Regions from separate parts of the Paenibacillus sp. OSY-SE genome, predicted to be linked through region 3. Evidence: riboswitches for the same ligand, from Rfam matches in the RefSeq annotation. Region 3 holds a riboswitch; each other region holds the start of a gene.
The links. Region 3 has a riboswitch for magnesium ahead of mgtE (magnesium transporter). Riboswitches for the same ligand answer to the same signal wherever they lie in the genome.
Positions count from the first base shown of each region.

Region 1: linked by a shared signal. The riboswitch ahead of A372_RS0109210 (FtsW/RodA/SpoVE family cell cycle protein) and the one ahead of mgtE (magnesium transporter) in region 3 are both predicted to bind magnesium.
Region 2: linked by a shared signal. The riboswitch ahead of A372_RS0112190 (response regulator transcription factor) and the one ahead of mgtE (magnesium transporter) in region 3 are both predicted to bind magnesium.
Region 4: linked by a shared signal. The riboswitch ahead of mgtA (magnesium-translocating P-type ATPase) and the one ahead of mgtE (magnesium transporter) in region 3 are both predicted to bind magnesium.

Region 1 covers NZ_ALKF01000167.1:12,100-16,995, forward strand. The annotation lists gene A372_RS0109205 (DoxX family membrane protein) at 248-760, shown strand; gene A372_RS0109210 (FtsW/RodA/SpoVE family cell cycle protein) at 842-2,002, opposite strand; M-box (ykoK) riboswitch at 2,297-2,470, opposite strand; gene A372_RS0109215 (FUSC family protein) at 2,564-3,607, opposite strand; gene A372_RS0109220 (hypothetical protein) at 3,850-4,155, opposite strand; gene arsC (arsenate reductase (thioredoxin)) at 4,445-4,855, opposite strand.
Region 2 covers NZ_ALKF01000175.1:75,290-80,185, reverse strand. The annotation lists gene A372_RS0112200 (hypothetical protein) at 31-582, opposite strand; gene A372_RS0112195 (sensor histidine kinase) at 675-2,060, opposite strand; gene A372_RS0112190 (response regulator transcription factor) at 2,065-2,769, opposite strand; M-box (ykoK) riboswitch at 3,124-3,298, opposite strand; gene A372_RS0112185 (serine hydrolase domain-containing protein) at 3,462-4,896, opposite strand, start outside.
Region 3 covers NZ_ALKF01000197.1:153,135-158,030, forward strand. The annotation lists gene A372_RS0124325 (polysaccharide deacetylase family protein) at 75-926, shown strand; gene A372_RS0124330 (YkyA family protein) at 951-1,649, shown strand; gene mgtE (magnesium transporter) at 1,758-2,750, opposite strand; M-box (ykoK) riboswitch at 2,975-3,150, opposite strand; gene A372_RS0124340 (GNAT family N-acetyltransferase) at 3,400-3,954, shown strand; gene A372_RS0124345 (hypothetical protein) at 4,045-4,254, opposite strand; gene A372_RS0124350 (ROK family protein) at 4,744-4,896, shown strand, end outside.
Region 4 covers NZ_ALKF01000203.1:71,714-76,609, forward strand. The annotation lists gene mgtA (magnesium-translocating P-type ATPase) at 1-1,756, opposite strand, end outside; M-box (ykoK) riboswitch at 2,121-2,293, opposite strand; gene speD (adenosylmethionine decarboxylase) at 2,654-3,076, shown strand; gene A372_RS0129200 (MgtC/SapB family protein) at 3,367-4,065, shown strand; gene A372_RS0129205 (hypothetical protein) at 4,110-4,382, shown strand; partial or broken gene A372_RS38900 (glyoxalase superfamily protein) at 4,688-4,896, shown strand, end outside.

The DNA.
Region 1 (4,896 bases), on a different contig from region 3:
TTTTCTTTCCATCTGAATCAACTTGACATTAAGCGTTTGCAGAGTTACCCCTTGTTACTGGAAATTGCTTTTTTCATACCTGATAACTCATCAGTCAATGTATTAATGATAAAATTGTAGAAATTTCCCCCTCAAAATGTAACCGATAACTATTTGTTAAACCGCTTCAACTTTTGTACAATATACCAGAACCGGTATCATAAGACAGCGTGCTGCCTAAATTCAAAGCAAAAGGAGTGGTTTACTTATGTTTGTGCACTGGCTGCGATCCCATTTCAGCGCCGCCGTGCTGCTGTGTGTTCTCCGTCTATACGTTGGGTATAAATGGGTGACGGCAGGATGGGGGAAACTTACGAATGGATTCGATGCAAGCGGCTTTCTTGAAGCGGCGATCGCCAAATCGGTTGGCGATCGTCCAATCGTTCCCGGTTGGTGGGCGTGGTTCCTCAAGAACGTCGCTCTGCCAACCTCCGGCTTCTTCAGCTACTTGGTGGCCTTTGGCGAGCTTCTAGTCGGTCTTGGCCTCATTCTCGGGCTGATGACTTGGCTGGCCTCTATTATGGGCATGATGATGAATTTTTCCTTTCTGTTCTCAGGTTCGATCAGTTGGAATCCCTTGTTTATCCTAATCTGCAGCTTCATTGCAGTAGCCGGATGGAACGCGGGCAGAATCGGCTTAGACGGTTACTTTTTCCTCGGCAGGGCCAGGCGAATCCCCCCGCAGGCACATGCGCAGCCACAGGCGCAAGCTCAAGCTTAATACCGCAAGCCCTTGCCTGAATGGCAAGGGCTTGGTTCACGCAACATTCGGATTTGACTGACCGCATTAGCATCATCACAATTAATGGAACATGACTGATTTCGTTGTGAGCGGTTCTAGCAGATCGGGTTCTTCCTGATGAATTTTGACGCTTAGCGCAAGCCCGATCGAGATCATATTGGTCAGAAGCGAGCTCCCGCCGTAGCTTATAAATGGCAGGGACAGCCCTGTGAGCGGCATCAACCCGATATGCATGGCGATATTTTCGAAGATTTGCAGCGTGAACATCGCAATAATGCCGACAACGAGATAGGCGCCCTCCAGATTATTGCTGTCTTTCACAATCAAAACCATACGGTAGATAAGCAGAAAATATAACAGAATGAGCATGGCGGATCCAAGAAAACCGAACTCCTCACCAATGACGACGAATATCGAATCCGAATAACTGTAAGGAATGTACCCGCTATGAATAAAAAAGCCTTGAGTGAACCCGTCTCCCGACAGCCTGCCCGAGCCGATCGCACGGATCGAATTCATCACATGCCACGCCTGATCCGAGTCGCTGGTCGGATCAAGAAATGTTTCAATGCGCGCCATCTGATGAGGCTTAATGAATTGGGCCAGCAAATCGCTGTTCGTGTAATACAGAACCACAATGGAAACGATAACAGCGGCTGTCGCAGACAAACCGATTATCATATGTGACATGCGCACATTTGCCATCCATATCATAGCGACAAAAATCGCCGCGAACACGATCGACGTTCCTAAATCAGGCTGCTTCAAAACAAAAAAGACCGGAATCGCGATAATGAGGCCGAGCGGGACGATATCCCGAACCAGCCGCAGCTCCTCCCCTTCACGCCGCCCCAAAAACCGGGCCAGCATCAATATGGTGAACAGCTTCATTAATTCGGAAGGCTGAAATTGCTGTCCTCCGATGGCAATCCAGCGTACAGAACCATTGATGTCAACCCCTTTGAACATGACAAGCGCCAACAATGCAATGCCAGTGACATAGAGGATGACGGATAAATAACGCACGACAACCCGATAATCGAACCAAGCCGTAACGAGGAGCGGAATAAAAAATGCGGCATAGAGCATCATGTTGTTCTTGTGCAAGCCTTCATAACTCGTATTTGTCGTTGCGCTGTAAATAACGATAGTGCTAACCGCCATAAAGCACAGCAAAATCCACAGCATCAACGGATCCACACGTTTTAATTTTCGCAGCATACCATAACCTCTTTTATTTCATAATTGCTTGGCAGCGGCTCTCGGATGTATGCGAATGATATCAAAAGCGTTCCGTGGCAAAACCAGTGAGATTCATAACCAAAGTACATATGCCCGTTGGCAACCATCAATGGAAATGATCAGGGAATGCTTCTGCATCGCAGACCTAAGCCGTAATTGGTCAAACATCCTACTTCCGCTTCCGTCCATTCGAACAGTCACCTCCCGCGCACATAATAAAACCCTCCAAGCATAGCTGCTAGAGGGTGCATAATGAAACAAATGTGTTTACTTACGCCTCCCCTTAACCGGGCTTTGGCACTATACAACGTAAAGAAATACAATCATTTCTTAGCCACCTTAAGAAAAGCCTTAGCTCGACAGTTCCTGTTCTACCCGTAGGCATCTTTCGATATTTCCGGGCAGTGGCCTTTGTTTGTATAGGAGCCTCACCTAATGAGGATATATAATCAGACTACCGAGAATACTATCCCTAAACTCCACCTTTGTCAACCATTTCCTCGATATCCAATATTGGCATCATGCTTATTTCCAATTCAATTATATCAAGCCGTTTAATAGTCCTTTGTCCTCTTCCTTATCGACGTGTCCGACGAGCCGGTCAAGGCGCGCAATCTGAAAACCATATTCGTACATGGACGCCGCCACAATCGAGAGGCGCAGCATCCCTTCCTGTTCTTGTACGCAATGCTGCATTGCCTTCTGCATAAACAATTCGTTCTCTGCTTCCATCAGTTCAATTTCCGTGCTGTCTGGCTTTACCTTGTCCTCGAATTTGAGCAGCACGTGTTCATGACATTTGATAAGCATCTCCAGATGATGATCGAAGAACTTATTCGTCTCCGGCGTCCGGGTTGTTTGAAAATAATGCTCTTCAATCGCATTCAGCACCGCCATCCCCTTCCACAGCGTATTCAAGAGATGCTTGTACACAACCAATTGGCGCGTAGCCCGGTACTTGGCGCGCTTTAACTTCTTCGTCTCTTCCTCGAACAGCTTGTACTTATCCGCAAGCGACTTCATAATGTCTTCCAGAGCTTGCTTCTCTGTTCGGAACGCGGCTTCCTTGATCTCATCCGAAATAATCGTGCGCAGAAGCAGCGACATCTTGTTGAAGACGGTCTGGATCTGCCCGATGAATTGAACCTTCGGATTCGGCGGGAAGAACAAAATGTTAATGAGAAACGCCGAACCGATGCCAATCAGGATTTGCACGAATCGAATCAATGCATAATCCCATTGTCCCGAGGCTTCCATTACCGTAATGACCGTCACGAGCGTCAGACCGACGGTCTCTTCCATTTTCATTTTCAAACATATCATAATGACCAGAATACAGACGATACCTACCGCAATCGGTGCATTGGAAAAGGCCATCCCCGCCAATAATGCTACTACTGCTCCAACCGTATTAGTCTGGAACTGGTCCAGAAAATAACGCCAAGAACGGTAGATGGACGGCTGCATCGCGAAGATCGCAGCTACCGCGGCAATGACCGGTGTCTTGAATTGCAGGAACATACTGATATATAGCGACAGGGTAACCGCGATCCCCGTCTTCAATACTCTAGCGCCAAATGCCACAGTCACCCCTCCTTTAACTAATATATGACGCAATATATTCACTTACTCCTTCTCTATTGGTATCGAGATGAAGTACCTTCCTATTGTATACGGCAAGTCTGCCTGTATCAAGCATCAGGAGGTAAGAGCGCGCGAGGGCGGCCGATTTTAATATGGACGCTGCGGACGCGCAAATAAGTCCTTGCACTTTAGTGGTGCAAGGACTCTTTTTTTTCAACCGTGCAGCAGACGCTGTCTGATGACTATAACAAAGAAATGACCAGCAAATTATACAACACCAATGGCAAAATGACGTCGTTATTAAAATAATACGAACCGTACAGTGAGCGTTGCGGCATGGGATGCTGGGTATGCAAATAAAGATAATCTCTATCGACATTTGAGATGACCCCATCATATACTTGACCGTCAACCGTCTGAACTCGCACATGCCGATCCTTATACATGTTGCAGACATGGTGAACTTTTTCCCTGGCCGAATGCATGGCTTGAACCATCGCGGGGTCTGCCTGATAAACCAACTGCTGGTGAGCAGGATTATTGTGCAAGGGAAGAACCTCCGTTCTTACTGTAATGAGATATACTTCACCATATGCGCAATTTTTAGGTATCAGCACAGAAACTTGCCATTACTTGTCCGTTTCTGCCGTTTCCAAGTAGAAATAGAATGCAACGCTCTGAGCACCCCGAATTAGGGCGCTTCTTTTTGTTTGCAAGATCAAAAAAACCACAGGCACACGACCTTACTCGGTCATAGCATGTGGTTTCGTTTCTCTTCATTGCGGGTTTCTCGGCAGGCTCAACACCTGACGCATGTCGAGGCTTGCTGTGCTGCATTTATGACGAATAACCAAGCTCTGCAAACTGCTTAATACGTGCTCCTATCTCATCACGGACCCGCTGAAACACGGACCAATCCTGCCCTGCCGGGTCGTCGAATCCCCAATGCTCCCGTCGGACGTGTGCCGGAACCGCAGGACAGACCTCATTCGCGTGACCGCATAAGGTCACGACCACATCAGCGCGGCGCAACAGCTCCATATCGATGACGTTCGAGGTTTGTCCAGAGATATCGATATCCACTTCCGCCATCGCTTGAACGGCTTTCGGATTGACGCCATGCGCTTCAATGCCGGCAGAGTACACGTCCCATCCCTCTTCTAAGAAGTGTTTGCCGAACCCCTCCGCCATCTGGCTTCTGCAGGAATTGCCCGTGCATAGAAAATATATCGTCTTTTTCGCTGTCATTTCGATTTCCTCACTCTCTGTGGATGTTTTGATTTGGTTGG
Region 2 (4,896 bases), on a different contig from region 3:
AGCCCTCCTGTAAGAGAGAGCTTGCGGATATCACCTGTGCAATTGGATAGACAACCCGCTCCCGTCCAGATCAAATTGGCCGCGGTATCCTTTTTTGCCCCATAGTGTCATAGCGTTATCCCTCCACACGTAAACATCCAGCCCTTTTTCTCCTGCCCCCAAGGTCCATCCCAGAATGATGTCGGAGAGTCCGTCCTCGTTAACATCCGCAATCCCTGCGTAATCCAAGCCGTAGCCGTAGCCTTTCGTATCCCAGACGATCTGCCATTCTTCATCCTGCTGCTTCAACAACGCAGCCTTTCGTATCCTTTCGTTATGAGAGCTCTCTTCATATACCACGACAGCCTCATCGATGCCGTCTCCATCCACATCTCCGAATGAAATGCCTTTGCTCCCTTCACCATGGGCCGAGACTAACAACCTAGCTCCGTCAGGCAGTAAAGTTCGAAGGATGTCGCTATGGAGATTCTCTTCAGACAATGGAGACTTAATCAAATCGATGGGGGTAGCAGGCATGCTGCACCCGCCAATCCACAACAACGTAGTCACAATGAGTCCTGTCCACATCTGCTTACCCAACATTCTGTTCCCGGCTCCTCGCTTGTCATTGTTCTATTCTCTATTTTATATGGCTGCAAAAAATAAGAGGTTATGAAAAAGTTAAAGTTCCTTTGTTAGTTGCGTGGAAGATAAATATAAACCTTAGTTCCCTGTCCTGCCTGACTGTCGATCTTTAACTGTCCTTGGTGCAGCTTGACGATTTCATAACATATGGATAATCCCAAGCCGCTCCCGGCAGCACTGGTATTCCCCTTGTAAAACTTTTGCAAGACATGCTCGATGTCCTCCTCCGCAATTCCCGCTCCCGTATCCTCGACGGTAATGACAACCTGTTCCTGAGACGAGTGGGCACGCACTTTAATGATTCCATTAGGGCCAGTAAATTTAAGTGCGTTGTCTAATAGATTAATGAGCACTTGCTTCAACCGATTTTCGTCAGCGTGAATGACGGGCAATGTATCGTCTGCCTGCACCTCCAGCGAAATGCTCTGTCTGGCAGCTCTTGGAGCCAGCTGCTTACCGATATGCCGAAGCAAGTCCGCTAGATGAAGCGGGGTGCGGGATAGCACAATTCGTCCATTGTCCAGCTTAGAGAGATCCAGTAATTCGTCCACCAGCACAGTTAACCTGTCGGTTTCCGACTCAATGATTTCAAGCCCGTCTGCAAGCATAGCCGTACCGTCCTTCGGCTCCGTTTTTAAGGTTACTACCCACCCTTTAATGGACGTTAACGGGGTGCGAATCTCATGGGAGACGGATGAAATAAAATCGTTTTTGAGCTGTTCGTTTCGCCGTATTTTGGCTGCCATCGTATTGAACGTATCCGCGAGCGTTCCCAGCTCGTCCTGGTACCGTTTTTTCGCTCTTGCCGTGAAATCGCCTTCAGCCATTTGTTCGGCTGCCAGCTTTAGCTCCGTAATTGAACCCGTAATTGTCCTGGACAGGAAAATGCCGAGAACGGCAACAATCGCAACGACAATTAGACCGACGGAAATAAATATGGCAGAAATATAGCGGATGGTTGCCATCGTGTCGGTTAGAGAAGTGACAAATCTGACTGCCCCCACTGTCATATCCTTAGCCTGCAGCGGATAAGATACGGCTAATACGGTGTCATGCGCGGATGGCTCACGTCCCTTCCAGATTCCGACGGTTCCGCTGCATGCTTCTTGCACATCTGGATAATCGATCATATTTTTACTGTCTTGAGCTCCCGCAGAGTCCTGAAGAAGCTGCCCGGAAGAACTAATAATCTGCACTTGTGCGGCGGTATTTTGAGAAAATCCGTTTAATAGCCGTTCGGACTGCTTCTCTAATTCTTCCTCGGCAAAATATTGATGAAAAAAAGAAGCGGATATTTCCGCTTGATTCACCAGGATTCGTTCAACATTGTGATAGTAATAATAGTTCACCGACGCAATTAGAAAAATTTCCAAAATACATACTGTAATTAAAATGACGGCAAAATAACTTCCCACTAATCTTTTTTGGATGCCCAAAATTTCATTCTTCCTTTCTCCAACGGTATCCCCGTCCCCAGACGGTTTCGATCAGCCGCGGCTTGGAGCAGTCGTCTTCAATCTTTTCTCTCAGCTTGCGAACGTGAACATCTACGGTCTTAGGATCTCCGACAAAATTTACTCCCCAAATCAGATTCAGAAGGTCGTTTCTGGATAAGGCTTTATCGGGATATTCCAAAAACACCTTAATCATTTGATATTCTTTCGGCGTTAAATCGATTAAACAGTCAGATTTAAATAACTTGTTAGCATCCAGATCAAGCCGGATCGCGCCAGACTCGAGCACCTTGCGTGGAGGTCCCCCCGCATGCTGGGTACGGCGCAGCACCGTTCTGATTCTCGCGATAAGCTCTAACGGATTGAACGGCTTTACGATGTAATCGTCAGCACCAAGTTCAAGCCCCCTGATCTTGTCCAAGTCTTGTCCGCGCGCAGTGAGAAAGACAATCACGATATAGGGATCGATTTCTCTTAGCTTCCTGCAAAACTCAAATCCATCTATATCGGGAAGCATGATGTCCAGAACCACTACATCCGGCCGAGTTGCGGCGAGACTCTGTAAAGCCGTCGCTCCAAGTGCAGACTCAGTGACTGTGAATCCGTTTCTTTCCAAATTAATCGATACAAAACGTCTTATATTGTCATCATCCTCAACGATGAGCACATGGTTGCGGTGTAAAGATTCCATAGCTGCCTCCCCAAAGCCCAATCCAATTCATTGGGCTAATAATGAAATAAACGATCACAAAAAAGCTCTCCCTGGCATCAGGGAGAGCTGACTGTTGTATGTGTTATCTCATTCGCTCATTAGTCAAATACGCATATTTAAATAGCCCTGCCCTACCAGTTAGAGCCGCCGGGAATATACGTAAGGGAAACATTTGAGAGCGAAGAGAACACAGTTCTCCCTTTTTGCATAGTGCTGATGATTATATGATTCACTACTCGGAAGACTGTCCATTCGGAAGTTCCCCCCTTTTCTAAATAAAATGAAAAACCCTCTAGTATGACTAGAGGGTGTAATGAATGCACACAAAAAAACATCCGTTCCCCCAAGCCGAGTTTTGGCACTATACAACGTAAAGAGAATCATTCATCTCTTAGCCACGTTATGAAAAGCCTTAATCCGGCAATCCCTGTTCTACCCATTGGCATCTTTCGATGTTTCCGGGCAGTGGCCTGTATTTGTATAGGAGCCTCACCTAACGAGGACATATTTATTACTTCTGGATCGTATCCCTATCGCTTGCAATTGTCAATAGCCAAGGTGAAAATCATAACGATTTGACCAAGTGAGTAAATCTTTCTCTAGTGGAACTCCCCACTTCCCTTAATAAAAGCGGGTTCAGCGCCGCCGCGCAAACCTGCTGCATGATGAAATTATTTCAGTGAAATTCCGAACTTCGCGCCAGCCTCGCCTGCGAATACAACTGTGCCGCTTTGCGGCAGCACGATCTCGTTCTTGCCGCTGACGACCGTATCGTTCACGCACGCGCCTTTTTGATCGTATACAACGAAGGCGCCGGTTTCCGGCATATCAACCAGGATCGTCTTTCCTGCGGCTGCCGCAGGAATGCTGTACCATTTGGCATATCCATCCGCTTGGACGGTAACAGAAGATTGCTTGCCCGCATAGAGCGGCTTTACAGCCTCTTCGCGAACATACAGGCTGCCGGCTACATCCAAATATTCAATGCCATTTTTCATATAAAAATTGTGTTCCATCGCATCTCTGCTGCCCAAAAACGGGATTTGCAGCTCGCTGACCGCTTTGTCCGCCCCTTTTATCTTTTTGTTCGCCCAATACCCAGAAGCATCTGTAACGGTGGAGACTTGGATGGAAGGCATAGAGATGTAATACCACATCGATGTATATTTTTCGTTGACTGCATAATATTTCTTGCCTTCACGATTCGCCCATACCGCAGCCGCATCTGCCGATAATGGATTGGCTTCAAGCTTCTCGGCAGTATATTGCGACAGCGCCGTCTGTCCAAGGCCCGGCAAGGCGGAATACGTTCTAACCCATAAATAGGTCCGTCCGTTGTCCTCTGTAACAAAGCTGGCCTTTTCGCTTCCATCCGCATTAACGAAAGAGCCATCAGCGGTGTACGTGTATTTCGCAACGGGGTATTCAGGCAGCATAATCATGGACACGGACAGCTCGCCATCAGCGCTGACTTCTATCTTGGCCAATTGGTTGAAAGCACCGTAAATGCCTGCGTTCTTCGCAACTTCCTGCGGCATGTTTGCCTTTACGGGCACGCCATGCGACTTCGCCGGTTTCCGTTCTTTCATAACGCCCTTCTCTTGCAGCGCGCTTAGCAGCATCTCATTCGCCAATAATTGATCGGTCATGCTGTCGCCGCCCGAGGAGAGAACGGCTGCGGCCATGTTATGCTCCGGCAGAACGACCAGCGATGAATGATACAGTATCGTATCGCCGCCTTTCGTGAGCGCCTTAATGCCGTAATCGCTGAATGGGAACATGTTCACACTATCCCAGCCGAGCCCGAACCCGACTGACGAATCGGCATCTTTCGGCCACATGCCTCTTTTGTACTCTTCTTGCTCCATTGCCTTTACCGATTTGTCAGAAAGAATGCCGTCTGCTTGCCCCGTGAAGATCTTTGCAAACGAAACGATATCTTCGGCTGTTGAATAAATGCCGCCCGTTCCGATGACATTTATGGTGTCTCTTGGAAGCTGCCCTTCATAAGTTGGATAATAGAGTCCTGCCATCCTGGCTGGATCTAACTGTTCCAGCGGCGTCTTTGTATTGGTCATGCCTAAAGGCGCTGTAAAATACTTGTGT
Region 3 (4,896 bases):
CTGTAATGCCAAAATGGTAGATTTATATTATAGTAATGTCGAACGAAGTCGCTAGAAGGAAGTGGATATGTAGAATGGTGGATAGAGGAATGGTGACGGTCGGCAAACGTCGCCGGAGAAGTCGCAAGAAATTTATAGGACGTATGATTCTGTTTTTGCTATTTGTGGCAATCGGCATAGGCATATATGCCGCAGGGAAGAGCTTGCTTGGCACGGTATCGGCCTCTGGCAGCGATCTGATCGTGACGGAAGTAGCCACGTTCGCCTCGGCGGCGAAAGAGAAAGAGACACCAAAAGAGTTTAATGGCATGACTCGTAAAGTTGCCTATTTGACGTTCGATGACGGACCGAGTAAATACTCTAACGATATGATGGACTTATTGAAGCAACACGATATTAAAGCGACTTATTTCATGTTGGGCGATAATATGAACACTTATCCGGATGCCGTCAAGCGAATGGTAGAAGAGGGCCATTATCCTGGGCTACATAGCATGACGCACGATTTCAACAAGCTCTATAAAAGCGGCGGTTCAGGGAATTTCATCAAGGAGTTCCAGGAAGCGCAGGGTATCGTGGAGAATCTGACCGGATTTAAGCCGACGCTGATTCGGGCACCATACGGCAGCGCGCCGCAAATCGGCGAGTCGTTCCGCAAGGATATTGCGGATGCGGGCTTTAAAATGTGGGATTGGACGCTCGATTCGCTTGACTGGAAGTTTATCGGACAGCCGAACCGGATTCTCGAGCAGATCAAAGGAACGTTAACGGCAGACGTGGAAGTTATTCTTCTTCACGATCGTCAGCAGACATTGGAAGCTTTGCCTTCCATTATTGAATATATTCAGAGCAAGGGCTATGAATTTGAAGTGTATGACCCGAATGCGCATTTCGTATGCAATTTCCATCATGACAAGCGATTATAGCATTCGGACTGGGAGGTTAAGAGATTGGCAAGCTGGAAGAAATTTACCGCTATCGCGGCATTGTTATCTGTAGTAGTAGGATTGACCGGATGCGGCGCTGCGCCGACGACGAAGATATTCGAAGCGTTCGAGAAGGCTTCTTCGGCAGAAGTGAACGTTACGACCGCCTTGGAAACGTTGAAGACGTTGGAAGATAAGGACGAGAAGCAATATATCAATATTTTAGATCAAGGGAAACAAGACAATCGCAACGTGCAAACGTTGATTGATAATACGAACAAAGCGTTGGAAGAACGCAAACAGGCGATTGAGCAAGTGAAGGTGCACCTTGATGACGCGCGCAGCCAGATGGGAGAATTGGATAAGGCCATCGCTAAGCTGAAGGATGAAGAGTTGAAGAAGCAGGCGGAACAGGCGTACACCGCTTATGTGAAGCGATATGACACGTTCAAGGCATTGCATGAGAAGTATGGTCAATGGCTGGAACGCGAGCAATTCATCTATGACGAATTGAAGTCGCAAAATACGAAGCTGAAGTCGATTACGACAGGGATTTCCGAACGGAATGAAGTATACCGGCAAGTGGAGGAATTAAAGACACAGTTCAATGACTATACGACCCAATTTAACACGTTGAAGTCCGATTTTTATAAGGGAGCTGGCCTCCAGGTGACCAAGACGGAAGGCAATCAGGACGATAACGCAGAGCAGCAAGAAGGATAGTATAACAGAATCAAGATAGAGTAAAAGAGGGCCCAAGCGCCCTCTTTTTTTATTGGGAAAATGTAGGTATGCAGTCCAACGGCAAGCGGGTTAACGCAACCTTGCTCTTTACAGATTTAAGTACGCAGATGCGATGGAAAAGTAAATCAAGACGCCGCAAATATCGGCAATGGACGTAATGAGCGGTGCGCTCGCTGTTGCAGGATCAAGCTTCAATTTGCTGAAAATGAATGGGAGCGACATCCCGATCAAGCTGCCGACCATAACAATAACTGCCATCGTTAGCGCAACGATAACGGCAATATCGATTCCGCCGCGGAACCACCCGATGCTTGCAACGGCCAACGCCATTGTGATGCCGAGGAAGAACGCGATCGATACTTCCTTCGTGAACAGCTTGAACCAATCTCTTAGCTTAATGTCCCCCACAGCCATGGACCGGATCATGAGCGTGGATGCTTGAGAACCCGCATTACCGCCACTGTCTATGAGCAGAGGCAGGAAGAAGACCAGGGCCACGTTCGTGGCAATTAAATCTTCAAAAGAGGCGATACCCGCTCCTGAGAATATATTCATGAAGACGAGAATAATGAGCCAAGGGATGCGTTTTTTGTAGAGTGTGTAAATACTTGCTGTTTTCAAGTTTTGCGCAAAGGACGTAACTGGCGCCATCTTATGAAAATCTTCCGTCGCTTCCTTCCGCACGACATCCAGAATATCATCGACATCGATGAGGCCGACCAGCTGCGACTGGTGCAGCACTGGAATCGACACCAGATCTTTTTCCTCAAATATTTTAGCGACCACTTCCTGATCGACGTCGGCTGTAACCGACACCACTTGCTTAATCATAATATCCTGAACACGAATATGATCTTCGGCGGTTAATAATTCTCTTACGGAGATGACGCCTTTCAACAATCCTTTGTGGTCCGTAATATAAATATAATAAATATTCGTCATGTTTTTTCCATGCTTGCGGTAATAAGCAATGGCTTCTTCAACCGTAAATGTTTCATGAATGGCAAGGAACTGAGTTTTCATCAGCTTGCCAGCCGAATCCTCTTTGTAATTTCCAATGACAACAGGTGCTAATACCATAGTAATGGACCTCCTTCATGGTCCATCTCTTCGTTAGATGATAAGAGACGGACGTTCTCCAAATATAATTATGAATGTGCTGTTGTGCTTGCTATGCGGTTCGGGACTGGGGGAACCATCCATCTCTCATCACCTCCTGAAATAGAAAAAAACATCCGCAACGAAGAGGATGTTTGGTATACGCAGCAAATTTACATGCTAAAAAATATAGCAAATACAAGTGCCATTGCCCTCTATTCGTTGAGTTTTAGCACTATGTGGCATAGGAATGACGCACGCGACATCCAGCTACGTTAAAAACCACCTTAAGTCGATGGTTTCTGTTGACCCATTGGCGTCTCTCGACATTTTTGGGCAGCAGCATATCTCCACATAGGAGCCTCACCTAACGAGGAATATGAAATTATGTTCTTGACTCTATATAGTTATAGCACCTTTTAACAATAAGTCAATGATTTCGGCACATTCATTTTTTGGGTGCATGCGGGTGCTTGTCCAAATACAGTATTTTAATCTTATGCAAACAGATATTCGTTGCAAAATTCATAGTTGCAAATTCACAGAATAGGGGGTAATGTTTATGTAATAGAACATTAGTTCGCACTGTGCGAATATCAACATTATGCTTTATAGAAAAAGGGAGAATTATATGGATCGACTGAAGACGGAAAATCAATGTGATAACGTGATCGAGATTGTACATGTGGGTGAGGAATGCGCCGAATTGCTGGCGGAGATCGGAGCAGCGACGTTTCGAGAAACGTTCGGGGAACTGTTCCAACCTGATACGCTCGCAAAATATGTGGAAGCGACGTTCGCCCCGGGGAAGCTGGCTGTGAGCTTGCAGAAGCCGCACAATCACTTCTATGTGGCCTATTGGGATGGGAAGCCTGCCGGCTACATGAAGCTGAAGGACGGTTCAGGCCATGAATCCGTCGATACGCCGCATCCGATGCAACTGCAAAAAATTTATGTGCAAGCTGATTTCCAGCGTCACGGTATCGGGCGTGAGCTTATGAACGTCTGCCTGGCACGAATGGAACAAGCTGTCCCTTCTGCCGTCTGGCTTGCTGTACTGGAAAGCAATGCGAAGGCGGTTCATTTTTACGAGTCATTCGGCTTCGCGACAGTAGGGTTGACAGAATACCGCTTTGAAGACGCATTGTTTCGTTATTTCGTCATGAGACGGGAAGCGGACGTGTAGGTGCATTGTGAAGATGGAATGTCAGGAATACGGGAGCGGGAGCCTCTTGAGGCACGAGAATAAAAAAAGCCGACTCCTTCGAAGAAAGAGTCAGCTCCAGGTCTTGGCCACAAAGTCCGCAACGATGAGAAAGACGACGTAAGATACGACCGCGGAAGCGATATAAGTAATTCCGGCCTTCACACGCTGTTGGAAGAAACGAACTACACCGAGACTGAGAAGCGGGCATACGATAAGCAGGAAAAAAAGCACCGTTACGAACAATTGCGGGCTTATATTGCTAATGTCTACATACGTCATGGGTCATTCACCTCTTACAATCCGAATTAAAATAATACTTGAACCGGGGTCTCTCGAATAACGGTTGACCGGCAAGCTGCGTTAGCAGACTCGCTCCAGAGCAAAGTACCTGTATACTGTAGGGAATCGAGAGCATTTAAGTCTGCACAATGATTCACGGCAGCTTAGAACTGGCTGGCTGCTCTGCTGCTGTAATTGGCTGTGATTTATCGCGCGTGGCGCGTGTGACATACATCACAGTACTATTATAGCGATTTGTACCAAGTTCGTCTTTAATATTGTTTCCAAGTTTGAGGCAAATTTAAGGCGAAATTATGGCGAACACTTGAAGTGAGAAGCAGTCATTGACATCCAGAAAAGCTCGAATGTACGATGAATACGTTGTATATTCACAACAATTGGATTATGATTTTTTCAATCAAAAAGTTGACTGCTCCGTGCTATAATACGGATAAATCACAGCTATAAGGAAGGCAAGGTGGAGAAGTCATGCAATATATGATAGGAATCGATCTAGGTGGAACGAACATCGTGTGCGGCCTCGTGAACGAGCGTTACGAGATGGTGGATAAGGTGAAGCGGCCGACGGAAGCAGCCCTCGGCGTTGATCACGTTTTGGATAAGATGGCCGACATGATTGAT
Region 4 (4,896 bases), on a different contig from region 3:
ACTGTTGATCCGTTAATCGTTCTATCTCACTTCCAAGCACGATATCACTGATAGTAAGCCCGACATCTTTACATACTTTGCGGGTAACCGCTGCGTTATCTCCGGTAATAATTTTTACTTCCACACCGCTGTCTTTCAGGGCCCGAATGGCCTCCCGCGCCGTTTCTTTCGGCGGATCAAGGAAGCCGATATATCCGGCCAGTACGAGCTCCTGTTCGTCTTTTACGCCATACGGTTCGTCTGTTGCCGCCATTTGCTTAATGGCTACGGCGATGACTCGCAAGCCGTCCATGTTCAAGCTGTTGACCAATCGTTGCGCCCGGTCGGCTCGTTCTGGCGTGAGGGGGACGATCTGCCCGTTGTCGGACACATGCGAACAAATGCTCAGAACTTCCTCCATAGCTCCTTTGCAGATGAGCAGATGTCCGTTGCCCCGTTTCTCCAGTACGACGGACATGCGGCGGCGGTTGAAGTCGAACGGAATCTCATCGAATTTCGAATAGTTATTCTCTGCGCCCAACACATCCGACAGTTCCGCATGCTCCAGAACCGCCACATCCAGCAAGTTTTTCAACCCGGTCTGGTGGTAGCTATTCAGATAAGCATATTCCAACACTTGATTATCTTCTTCGCCATTGATGTCCAGATGACGTTCCAAAATAATTTTGTCCTGGGTCAAAGTGCCGGTTTTGTCCGTACATAAGATGTCCATGGCACCGAAGTTCTGAATTGAATTGAGCCGTTTAACGACCACTTTGTTCCGCGCCATAATCGATGCGCCTTTGGCAAGATTGCCAGCCACGACAACCGGCAGCATTTCCGGCGTAAGGCCGACCGCAACGGATAAGCCGAAGAACAGTGCGTCCATCCAATCTCCTTTTGTGAACCCGTTGATAAGGAATATAATGGGAACCATAATGAGCATGAAGCGAATAAGCACGAAGGTAACGCTCTTGACGCCTTTGTCGAAGCTCGTAAGCGGCGGCTTGCCGATTAAGGTGCTGGCCATTGAACCGAAGTAGGTATGGTCACCCGTCGACACGACGACAGCGGAGGCTGAACCACTGATTACATTCGTGCCCATATAGCACATATTGTTCAGTTCCAGCGCATTGGTGGGCGTCAGTTGGTTGCGATTGCGAGCCAACTTCGAGGCGCCGCGCGGCAGCGTATCCAGCTTCTCCACAGGCATCGCTTCACCGGTCAAAGCGGATTCTCCGACAAACAGATCCTTCGAGTGAACGAGTCTGACATCTGCCGGCACCATGTCGCCTGCGGAGAGATGGATGATATCACCGGGGACGAGCAGTTCCAGATCAATTTCTTTGCGCTTAGCTTGACGGTTCACCGTTGCTGTCGTTTTGACCATCTCTTTCAGCTTCTCGGCGGTGCGTGCGGAACGAAATTCTTGCGTGAATGTAATGATGACACTAACGGTAACCATGGTTGTAATAATGACGACGGCTTCGATATCATCATCGACGATATATGAGAATAAGGCCAAGGAAAGCAGGATGAGAATAAACGGGTTTTTGAAGCAGGCAAGCAATTGGACATACCATGCTGGTGTTTTCTCGTGCGCCACTTGATTTTTCCCGTATTGTACCAGTCTCTTGTTGGCTTCTATGTCCGTGAGCCCCCCAGAACTTGTGCCAAGCTCTTCCATCAAATCCTCTTCGTGGACGATGGAAGCTTGGATTAAACGTTCCGCGATCTCGCGGTTTTGCTTTTCTTTATCTTTCGTTGGTTTGTTCATTATTCTAACTCCTCTCTACACAACACGCGTTTTCGATTGAAAGCGCCTGTTCCACTTCACTTCAAAATGAACGCAAAAAAGCTCTCCCTGTTGGAGGGAGAGCGAGTGTTCCGAGCATTCACCATGGGCTTGCATGTCTCAACTGCGCATACTTAAATACACCCGCCTGCATCTGCAGTTTGAATGGAAATAAAAGTATGGGAAACACGCAAGAGCATGACAAAGCCAGCTCTCCTTCAGTACAGGATATCGGTTGAACTTACATAATCGGCTGGTTGGTCCACTGTCCAAGGATGTTCCCCCCTCTGCAAAATAAAAACCCTCCAGGAGACCTAGAGGGTTAGAAACGCACGCAAAAAAGCTTCCGGATCCCCCTAGTCGAGTTTTGGCACTATACAACGTAAAGAGATGCAATGTCTCTTAGCCACCTTAAGAAAAGCCTTAATCCGGCAGTTCCTGTTCTACCCATGGGCATCTTTCGATATTTCTGGGCAGTGGCCTCTGTTTGTATAGGAGCCTCACCTAACGAGGACTTATTTAATTCCTTGTCATCTTAAGTCTTATATTTTCGTTTGTCAAGCTGTAATTTTGTTCGATGGGATGCCGCTGCTGTGTATGCGGTTCGGTAAATATGAGAAAAATGGGCATAACAAAGCAGTTTGTTAGGATTGACAATTGGATAATCAGGAAGTACGATTTCCTTGTCAGTATTTTACTATTTTGTGTGCAACAAAGGGGGTATGCACCATGGACAGTAGTGACAGTCGACAATCGCAATCAAAACTACTCATAACAAGGAGCGGGGAGGATAAGCGCTCGCATGGTGCTGCCATCAGCAGATAATCAGGTTGGGAACAGCAAGCTGATTGTCTTCTCCCCAGAAAGGGGAAATACCAAATGACCTACTCTACGTATGGAAGACACGTCGTGGCTGACTTATGGGAAGTTGATTTTGACCGGATTAATAATGCTGAATTTTTACAGAACCAACTGATCGAAGCCGCAGAAAAATGTGGAGCAACCGTGTTGTCCGTGTCGGAACAGCAATTTGAGCCCCAAGGGGCTACCGTACTTTTGTTATTGTCAGAGAGCCATCTCTCGATTCATACGTATCCGGAAAAAGGGTTCGCAGCTTTGGATTGTTACACCTGCGGGGACAAGGTTGATCCTGAAGTAGCCATTCACTATTTACTGTCTGTGCTCAAGCCTAAAACGTATGATGTGAAGAAGCTAATCCGGGGAGTCGGAGAAATGATAGAAGAATCGCCAGCGATAATTTCGATGCAGACACCTATTGACAACATGATTCATCTGAAGTAGAATCCAGAATGCTTGCAGGATTTATATTTGTTGGAAAGGGGGAATATGTTAATGGATAGCAGCCCGGGCCGAAATGTCATGTTTTCAGTCTGTTCATTTGCTGTGAAGAGGAAGAGCTCTGTTCTTTTGCCGCTCCCATGTTCCCCGTGTTTGGATGTTCACCGATCCCGTCAAGCAGGATGGGTCTGTTCAAGCAGGTTTATTTGACATGCGAGCCACACAAGGACATTGCTAGCTCTCCCTTTCCGGGAGAGCTTTTTTTGATCTATAGAGAGGTGATAGCGTTGACTATGGAAATGGTGCTTAAGCTGGGAATTGCTTTATTCTTTGGAATGCTCATCGGAATCGATAGACAAATTAAACAAAAACAATTGGGATTAAGGCCTAGTATGATCATCTGTATCGCCAGCTGTCTGCTCACCATCGTTTCGATTGAAGCATTCGGCAAATTTGGCGGTGCGGATCACCCGAATATGGATCCGATGCGATTGGCCGCGCAGATTGTAAGCGGAGTCGGGTTCATTGGGGCGGGTGTCATTTTGCGAAGAAGCAACGAGGTTATTTCGGGCCTGACCTCTGCGGCGCTTATATGGTCAGCTTCGGCGCTTGGCATTGCGATCGGGGCAGGGTTCTATGCGGAAGCGGCATGTGGCGTCATCCTGATGATTGCGGCTGTTAATGTCGTGCCCTACCTCATCAAATCAATTGGACCGGCAAGGCTGAATCGGTACGATGTCGCCGTCAAGATTGTAGTGGAATCCAATTTGCGCATGACTGAATTAATCAAGATGCTCGAACGTAAAGGTCAGTTTGGCCATACCAAAAAAGATGAATTCAAAATACGGCATTTAAAGCTTAAGGATCTCGATAACGAACGACAGCTCATCGATTTGGTGCTGTCCGTGCCGGAAAGTCAGTATACGACGGAAATATATTATTACATTAAGAAAGTGGACCATGTGTTAAAGGTAGATGTCGAGAATTTGTGATGTCAAGCGGAAGGCATAAACATTTTGGATGAAAGGAGTCTTGTATGATGATTAGGCTAAATGAATATCAATTCAAGGAAGAATATACGTACTATATATTACAGTCGTTGAAAGAAGGGAAGAAGGAAAACTTTCGCAGAGATTTCCTGAATATGCACTCCATGGATCAGGTGAACTTGTTTATGGAGCTCGATGAGACAAAACGCTTGCGAGCCTATTCCTTCTTGTCCCCAGCTGAATTTGGGCATATTTTCGCTGAGCTTCATCCGCTGCAGCAAAAAAATACATTCTGGAGCTCGATCATCAGTATGCTATAACGATGCTGAATGAGCTTCCTTCGGATAATGCCACTCATTTTATCGGGCTGCTGTCGAACAAAGAGGTTTTCTCTGGAGCGTAATTCGCAAGTGATATCCGTCTCCACGGATGCGAATGAAGTGGAAAGCTAGACTCGTGGAATTATATGGCATATACTTGTTTCTAGCAGCATGAAAGGGTTTCGTTCTTTCTATCATCGTATATGATAGGTGCGAGGAGCAACAAGAATTTCATGTACAGGATACAGAAGCATAAGAAGAAGGCAATATCGAAACCGTGTGAGGTGATTGGGTTGGAAATTCACATGAAAACGGTCACACCGATCTTTCGTATATTTAACGTAGAGAAAGCGAAAGAGTTTTATATTGATTTTCTGGAATTCAAGGTGGATTGGGAGCATCGATATGAGCCTGATCTTCCTTTATAAATACAAGTTTCGAGCGGTGAATGTGTCATTCATCTGTCAGAGCATTATGGAGATTGTTGTCCCGGCTCCGCTATCCGTATTGCTGT